Regions from separate parts of the Streptomyces sp. NPDC056128 genome, predicted to be linked through region 1. Evidence: riboswitches for the same ligand, from Rfam matches in the RefSeq annotation. Region 1 holds a riboswitch; each other region holds the start of a gene.
What was found. Region 1 has a riboswitch for cyclic di-AMP ahead of ACFC1X_RS28735 (transglycosylase family protein). Riboswitches for the same ligand answer to the same signal wherever they lie in the genome.
Positions count from the first base shown of each region.

Region 2: it holds a riboswitch for cyclic di-AMP, as region 1 does, so the genes downstream of both, ACFC1X_RS38235 (M23 family metallopeptidase) here and ACFC1X_RS28735 (transglycosylase family protein) in region 1, are expected to answer to the same signal.
Region 3: it holds a riboswitch for cyclic di-AMP, as region 1 does, so the genes downstream of both, ACFC1X_RS03330 (peptidoglycan DD-metalloendopeptidase family protein) here and ACFC1X_RS28735 (transglycosylase family protein) in region 1, are expected to answer to the same signal.

Region 1 is NZ_JBHJVQ010000020.1:100,813-103,067, reverse strand. Features, by position in the region: gene ACFC1X_RS28740 (transglycosylase family protein) at 1-951, shown strand, start outside; cyclic di-AMP (ydaO/yuaA leader) riboswitch at 1,135-1,301, shown strand; gene ACFC1X_RS28735 (transglycosylase family protein) at 1,305-2,006, shown strand; gene eno (phosphopyruvate hydratase) at 2,232-2,255, shown strand, end outside.
Region 2 is NZ_JBHJVQ010000043.1:42,650-44,904, forward strand. Features, by position in the region: gene ACFC1X_RS38230 (GntR family transcriptional regulator) at 1-278, opposite strand, end outside; gene ACFC1X_RS38235 (M23 family metallopeptidase) at 478-1,242, opposite strand; cyclic di-AMP (ydaO/yuaA leader) riboswitch at 1,255-1,419, opposite strand; gene ACFC1X_RS38240 (M16 family metallopeptidase) at 1,611-2,255, opposite strand, start outside.
Region 3 is NZ_JBHJVQ010000001.1:767,073-769,327, forward strand. Features, by position in the region: gene ACFC1X_RS03325 (tyrosine-protein phosphatase) at 1-438, opposite strand, end outside; cyclic di-AMP (ydaO/yuaA leader) riboswitch at 865-1,021, shown strand; gene ACFC1X_RS03330 (peptidoglycan DD-metalloendopeptidase family protein) at 1,026-1,970, shown strand; gene ACFC1X_RS03335 (SGNH/GDSL hydrolase family protein) at 2,176-2,255, shown strand, end outside.

The DNA of each region.
Region 1 (2,255 bases):
GCCATCGCGATCCCGCTGCTCGGCGCCACCGGTGCCCACGCGGCCGGGGCGAACTGGGACCAGGTCGCCGAGTGCGAGACCGGCGGCGCCTGGAGCCAGAACGTCGGCAACGGCTACTACGGCGGCCTCCAGCTCCCCCAGGAGGCGTGGGAGCGGTACGGCGGTCTGGAGTACGCGGCCAGCGCCGACCAGGCCAGTCGCTCCCAGCAGATAAGAATCGCCGAGAAGCTGTACGCGGACCAGGGCATCGCGGCCTGGCCGACCTGCGGGCTGCTCGCGGGGCTGGGCAACCCCCCTGGGGCCACCGGCGCCACGGGCGCGACCGGTGACGGCTCGTCGGAGGAGTCGCGGTCCCCGGAGAAGTCGGAGACCCCGGATTCGGCCGAATCCTCCGCCGGTTCCAAGACACCCGAGTCGACCGCTTCCCCGAAGACGTCGGATTCGCCCGAGTCATCCGCTTCGCCGTCTCCGTCGGATTCGACCGAGGGGTCGGAGTCGTCCCCCGAGGCGTCCGGTTCGTCCTCCTCGCCGTCCTCCTCGCCCCCGTCGGAATCTTCTGACGCCTCGTCCGATGGCAAGGATCAATCCACCAAGCCGGACACATCGCCCGAAAGCGACTCCGGTGCCACCGCCGAACCGGACGCCACCGAGGGCTCGTCCGGCTCTGGCCGGCACCGCGGCGACAGCGCGGACGAGGGCGGGCCCGTGAAGGGTCTGACGGACAGCACCGCGGGGCGGCACGCCTCGCGTGACGGCGGGCCGCGAGAGGCCGACGACGGCTCCTACATCGTCCGCTCCGACGACAGTCTCTGGGCCATCGCCGACTCCCTTGGCGTCGACGGCGGATGGCGTGCGCTCTACTCCGACAACGAGCGGGTCGTCGGCCACGACCCGGACCGCATCCTGCCCGGTCAGACGCTCACGGTCACGGGCGAATCGGGCGAAAAGTAGGGGGAGTTCGCGTCACGGTTAGAGACTCTATGTCCGTTTTGGATCTCGTGAGAGATAGGTCTCAGAAGCCGTGATCGTCTTTGAAAATCCGCGGAGCGCGTGTCTACGGTCATGACCGCTCGCCACCGCGGGCCCCGACAGCCGCAACGCCGAATCCTGCCAGCGGCCGTACGGGAACAGTCGTCGCGTAAAGCGCCGAAGGCAGGAGCGGGGGACCCAAGGTAAGTGCCGCACCGGGCAGTTCTGCCGGAGCGGCTAGGGGTGGAGCCGAGTTCCGCGAGGAACCCGGCCGGGCAACTCAACCGGCCCGAACCCGACAGCTCACCTCGCAGGCGTCGGTGAGGGGATCAACCATGCTGTTTTCCGGCAAGGGCAAGCACCGTCGTCCGTCCAAGGCCACTCGCGTCATCGCCGTCGCCGGCGTGACCGGTGCCGCCGTCGCCGCCCCGCTGATGGCGGCCGGCAACGCCTCCGCCGCCACCGCGTCCGAGTGGGACGCCGTCGCCCAGTGCGAGTCCGGTGGCAACTGGTCCATCAACACCGGCAACGGCTACTACGGCGGCCTCCAGTTCTCCGCCTCCACCTGGGCCGGCTACGGCGGTACGCAGTACGCCGCCACCGCCGACCAGGCCAGCAAGGCGCAGCAGATCGAGATCGCCGAGAAGGTGCTCGCGGGCCAGGGCAAGGGTGCCTGGCCGGTCTGCGGCACCGGCCTGTCGAACGCCGCGAACACCGGCTCCGGCTCCGGCGAGAGCCAGGACGGCGGCTCCACCGCCGACCGCTCCACCGAGCAGAAGGCGTCCCGCTCCGACGAGCGCCCGGCCGCCGAGCCGAAGGCCGAGAAGAAGGCCGAGAAGAAGACCGTCACCACCCCCACCGGCCAGAAGGTCGAGAAGGGTGACGGCGAGTACAAGGTCGTCAAGGGCGACACCCTCAGCTCCATCGCCGAGGAGCACGAGGTCAAGGGCGGCTGGGAGAAGCTGTTCAAGCTGAACGACGACATCGTCGACGAGGCCGACCTGATCTTCCCGGGTCAGCAGCTGCACCTGAAGTAAGCGGCGCCTGCCGCGACTCCCGCCCCGGTGCGTGTTCCCCGTACGCGCCGGGGCGGGATTCTGTCTTTGTTCCCTTCGGAAACAATTTACTCTCGGTTCTGTCCAGCGGGTGGGCGATCGGCTGGCCGATCGCCCGGAGCCGGTTAGGCTCGGTCCCGCAGAGCCGACGCGGTCCTGCGGACCCGCGCGTCACACCGAAGCGTCACATTGAAGAAGGAGATGCTCGTGCCGTCCATCGACGTCGTCGTA
Region 2 (2,255 bases), on a different contig from region 1:
GCGGCCCGGGCGGCGCCGAGGGGCTCCAGGAGCGTACGGGTCTCCAGCAGGTCGGCGGCCTCCTGTTCGGTCGGTTCCGCGACGCACGCGCCCGCGTGCCGCCGGGTCACCACGAAGCCCTCGGCCTCCAGCGTGCGCAGGGCCTCGCGGACCGGGACGCGGGAGACGCCGTAGCGGCGGGCGAGGAGTTCCTCGGTGAGCCGGCCCCCGCGCGCGTGGACTCCGGCGACGATGTCGTCCCGGATCGCCGTGCACACCGAATGCGCCGGAATACGCATGACCGACCTCCGCCTTAATCCCCGTGAAACGTCGACGATTGACGTGTCCAGCGACTCTAGGCCAATCAAGCGGATATTCCGACGGCGGAGCGGATTTCATGGATATTTTTTGGCCTACGACGGGCGGCCGCGCGCCGACGAAAACCGAAAGCCCCGGCTCGGAGGCCGGGGCTTTCGGATGGTGTGGCGGGGTCCGCCGTCAGACGTTCACGCCGTGGGAGCGGAGGTAGGCGACGGGGTCCATGTCCGAGCCGTACTCGGGGCTCGTACGGGCCTCGAAGTGCAGGTGGGGCCCGGTGACGTTGCCGGTGGCGCCGGAGAGGCCGATCTGCTGGCCGGGGTCGACCGACTGGCCGACGGAGACGCCGACGGACGACAGGTGCCCGTACTGCGTGTACGTGCCGTCGTGCATCTTGATCACGACCTGGTTGCCGTACGCCCCGCCCCAGCCGGCCTCGACGACGGTGCCGACGCCGACCGCGTGCACGGTCGTACCGCTGGAGGCGTGGAAGTCGATGCCGGTGTGGCTGCCGGAGGACCACAGGGAGCTGCCGGCCTGGTACGCGGTGGAGACGTAGGAGGAGGTGATCGGCGGGACGAAGGTGTTGAGGCGCTTGCGCTCCGCCTCCCGCGCGGCGCGCTCCTTGGCCTCGCGCGCCTCCTTGGCCGCCTCGGCGGCCCGCTCGCGCGCGGCCTCCTGGGCCGCCTCACGGGCGGCGGCGTCCGCGGCGGCCTGCCGCTGTGCGAGGGCCTGGGCGTCGATCTCCTCGGCCAGGGAGTCGCCGATGCTGATGACCGGGGTGAGTCCGCTCCGCTCCACCTCGGGCTCGGCGGCGAGCGCCGGAGCCGCGAGGGTGCCGACGACGCCGGTGGTGGCGAGGGCCGCGACACCCGCCGCGCGGGCGGTACTGCGGTGCATCCTGCTGGGACGCCGGTGCTTCCCGGTGGCGCGCGTGAACGCCATGTAGAGGCTGGTCCTTTCCTTCCCTCTCGCCTACCGGGTTAGCTGACGGGTTCGGAGCAGGAAGGTCTCCTACGGACCCCCTCGCTGCGCGCGCGGGCGTCCGATTCACCCCAGGGACTACGGTGGGTCCCCGGCTCCCCTGGCTCGCGCCGTACGGGGACTCGGCGATGACTGTCCGGTGCCGCGGGTGCGGCGCACTGCCTGACGAACAGCCCGGATGACGCTAAACGCGGCTGTGTTCAATCCTCAAACGCAACAGCGCTTTTGTAGCGCATGCCACAGGGCAGACAGGCAGCCTCTCCCTCAATTCGGACAAACGGCAGCCCCGGTGACACTCCGGTCACCGGGGCCTCCTCCCGCGCGTGCCGCTATTCGGCCGCCACCACGGTGACTTCACCGATGCCGAGGGCCTCGACGGGCTCCTTGATCTGCGCGGCGTCACCGACGAGGACGGTCACCAGACGGTCGACCGGGAAGGCGTTCACGACCGCCGCCGTGGCCTCCACGGTGCCCGTGGCGGCCAGTTGACGGTAGAGCGTCGCCTGGTAGTCGTCGGGCAGATGCTGCTCGACCTGGTCGGCCAGGGTGCTCGCCACGGCCGCGGCCGTCTCGTACTTCAGCGGCGCCACACCCACCAGGTTCTGCACGGCCACGTCACGCTCGGGGTCGGTGAGCCCCTCCGCGGCGAGCTTGCGCAGCACCGTCCACAGGTCCTCCAGGGCGGGACCGGTGTTGGGGGTGTCGACGGAGCCGCTGATGGCGAGCATGGCGGCGCCGGTGCCGTCCGGCGCGGACCGCAGCACCTGCCCGAACGCCCGGACGCCGTAGGTGTAGCCCTTCTCCTCGCGCAGGACGCGGTCCAGGCGGGAGGTGAGGGTGCCGCCGAGGCAGTAGGTGCCGAGCACCTGTGCGGCCCACACGCGGTCGTGCCGGTCGGATCCGGTGCGGCCGAGCAGCAACTGCGTCTGGACGGCGCCGGGCCGGTCCACGATGACGACCCGGCCCCGGTCGTC
Region 3 (2,255 bases), on a different contig from region 1:
GAGCGCGTGCAGCACCCGGGAGTGCTCCGCCGTGCGCTCCGTGATGATCGTGCGGTAGGACGCGATCATCCGGTGGGCGCCCTTGCCGTCGGCCAGGATCTCGTGCAGCTGGTCGAGGTCGCCGTCGCGGACCATCTTCCAGAACTCGGCGCCGTCCGCCGGGTCGCTCAGCGGCAGGTTCACATTGCGGACGCCCGGCAGCTCGACGTCCGGGCCTTCCAGCTTCTGGTCGGCCGCGTTGCGGAAGTCGAAGATGGTGTGCAGGCCGAGGGTGGCCAGGAAGGCGGCGTCCTCCCCGGTGGCGTGCGCCAGGTGGCCGCTGCGGAACAGCACGCCCTGCCGCACCCGTCGCCCGTCCGCGGCCGGCAGTCCGCCGACGTCCCGGAAATTGCGCACACCGGTCAGCTCGGGTTCGGTCGACGGGACCTGCTGCGTCACGGGGACTCCTCCCACTCCGCCCCGCCGACGCTGCTCGGCGGCGGGCTCGCCTCGACGATACGGCATCCCCTGTCTGCGCCAATGAGTTGTCCACAGGGCATTAAGGGCGGCCTCGGGCCTTCTGTCCGAATTGACGCCTTAATTCCAACTGGCGCTGAAATGCGAAAGGGTGGAGAAGTGGCGCGTGAGCAGCGTCATATCCGTAACCGTGCGTCGCCCGTCATGTCCACGTAATCAAGCCGGTTTTCAAGGACGTTCGCTCGAAATGCCATTCCCCGAATCGACGGAGTGTGACCGGATATTCCCGTAAAGGATCAATCGGAACACCTTCCGGCGGAACCCTTCGCTTGTCCGGGTGCGTCTTGGTCCCTTACGTTCACCACCGATCCGGACGGACGCCTAATCCTGCCGCCGACCGGAGCCCACTCTCATCCACCACCCGTACCGGCAGGAGCGGGGGACCCACAGGTACGAATGCCTGTTCCGGTTCCCGGAACGGCTTGGGGTGAAGCCGCGTTTCGGCGCGGCCGGGCATCTCCAGCCCGAACCCGACAGCTCACCTCGCAGGCGCCGGAGAGGAATTCGCCATGCCCGCGAAGGGTAAGCACCGCCGTACCAGGGCCATGCGCCTGACCCGCACCATCGCCGTCGCCGGAACCGGTGGCGCCGCGCTCGCGCTCCCGCTGATCGGGGCCGCCGGCGCCAACGCCGCCCCCGCGCACTCCGTTTCCGAGCAGTCCGTGCAGTCCATTCCGACGACGGCGAAGAAGGCCGCCGCGAATGGCGCCGAGAAGAACTCGGACGCGCGGACCTACACCGTCAAGAGCGGCGACTACCTCTCGCGGATCGCCGACGAGCAGAACGTCGACGGCGGCTGGAAGAAGCTGTACGAGGACAACCGCGAGGCCGTCGGTTCGGACCCGTCGCTGATCCACCCCGGCCTCAAGCTCTCGGTCGGCGCCAAGGCCGCCCAGCCGAAGGCCCCGTCCGCCGCCCAGTCGGAGAAGCCGGCCGCCGAGAAGCCCGCCGCCGAGAAGCCGGCCGAGGCGGAGAAGCCCGCCGCCAAGCCGGCCGAGAAGTCCACGGACGCCGAGCAGGCCTCCGCCTCGGACGCCGGCACCAGCAGCGGCTACACCTCCCCCGTCGCGGGCGGCACCGTCGGTACCCCGTACCACCAGTCCGGCAGCATGTGGTCCAGCGGCTACCACACCGGCACCGACTTCGTCGTCCCGACCGGCACCCCGCTCAAGGCCGTCGGCGCGGGCACCGTCGTCTCCGCCGGCCCCGGCGGTGCGTACGGCAACCAGGTCGTCATCCAGCTCGCCGACGGCCACTACGCCCAGTACGCCCACCTCTCCTCCCTCTCCGTCTCCGCCGGCCAGTCGGTGACGGCGGGCCAGCAGGTCGGCCTCTCGGGTGCCACCGGCAACGTGACCGGTCCGCACCTGCACTTCGAGATCCGCACCACGCCGGACTACGGGTCGGACATCGACCCGGTCGCGTTCCTGCGCTCGCACGGCGTCTCTCTCTGACGCACGGCCAGGGCGCAGCCCCCACGCCACCGAAGGCCGGACCCCGATCCCCGGGTCCGGCCTTCGGTGTATTCCGGAATTGACCAAGCCTTTAGGCGTGGCCTTTCTCACCGACCGTCAATCCCTTCCTACGGTCGCGTAGGTCACATTCCAAGGTGAATCATGGCCCGATGTGGCAGACGATTCGAAGAATGACAGCAGAGCAGTGATCGGGTCGTACGTGGCGCTGGGGGACAGCTTCACCGAGGGCGTCGGCGACCGCGGCCCCGACGGGGCGTTCGTCGG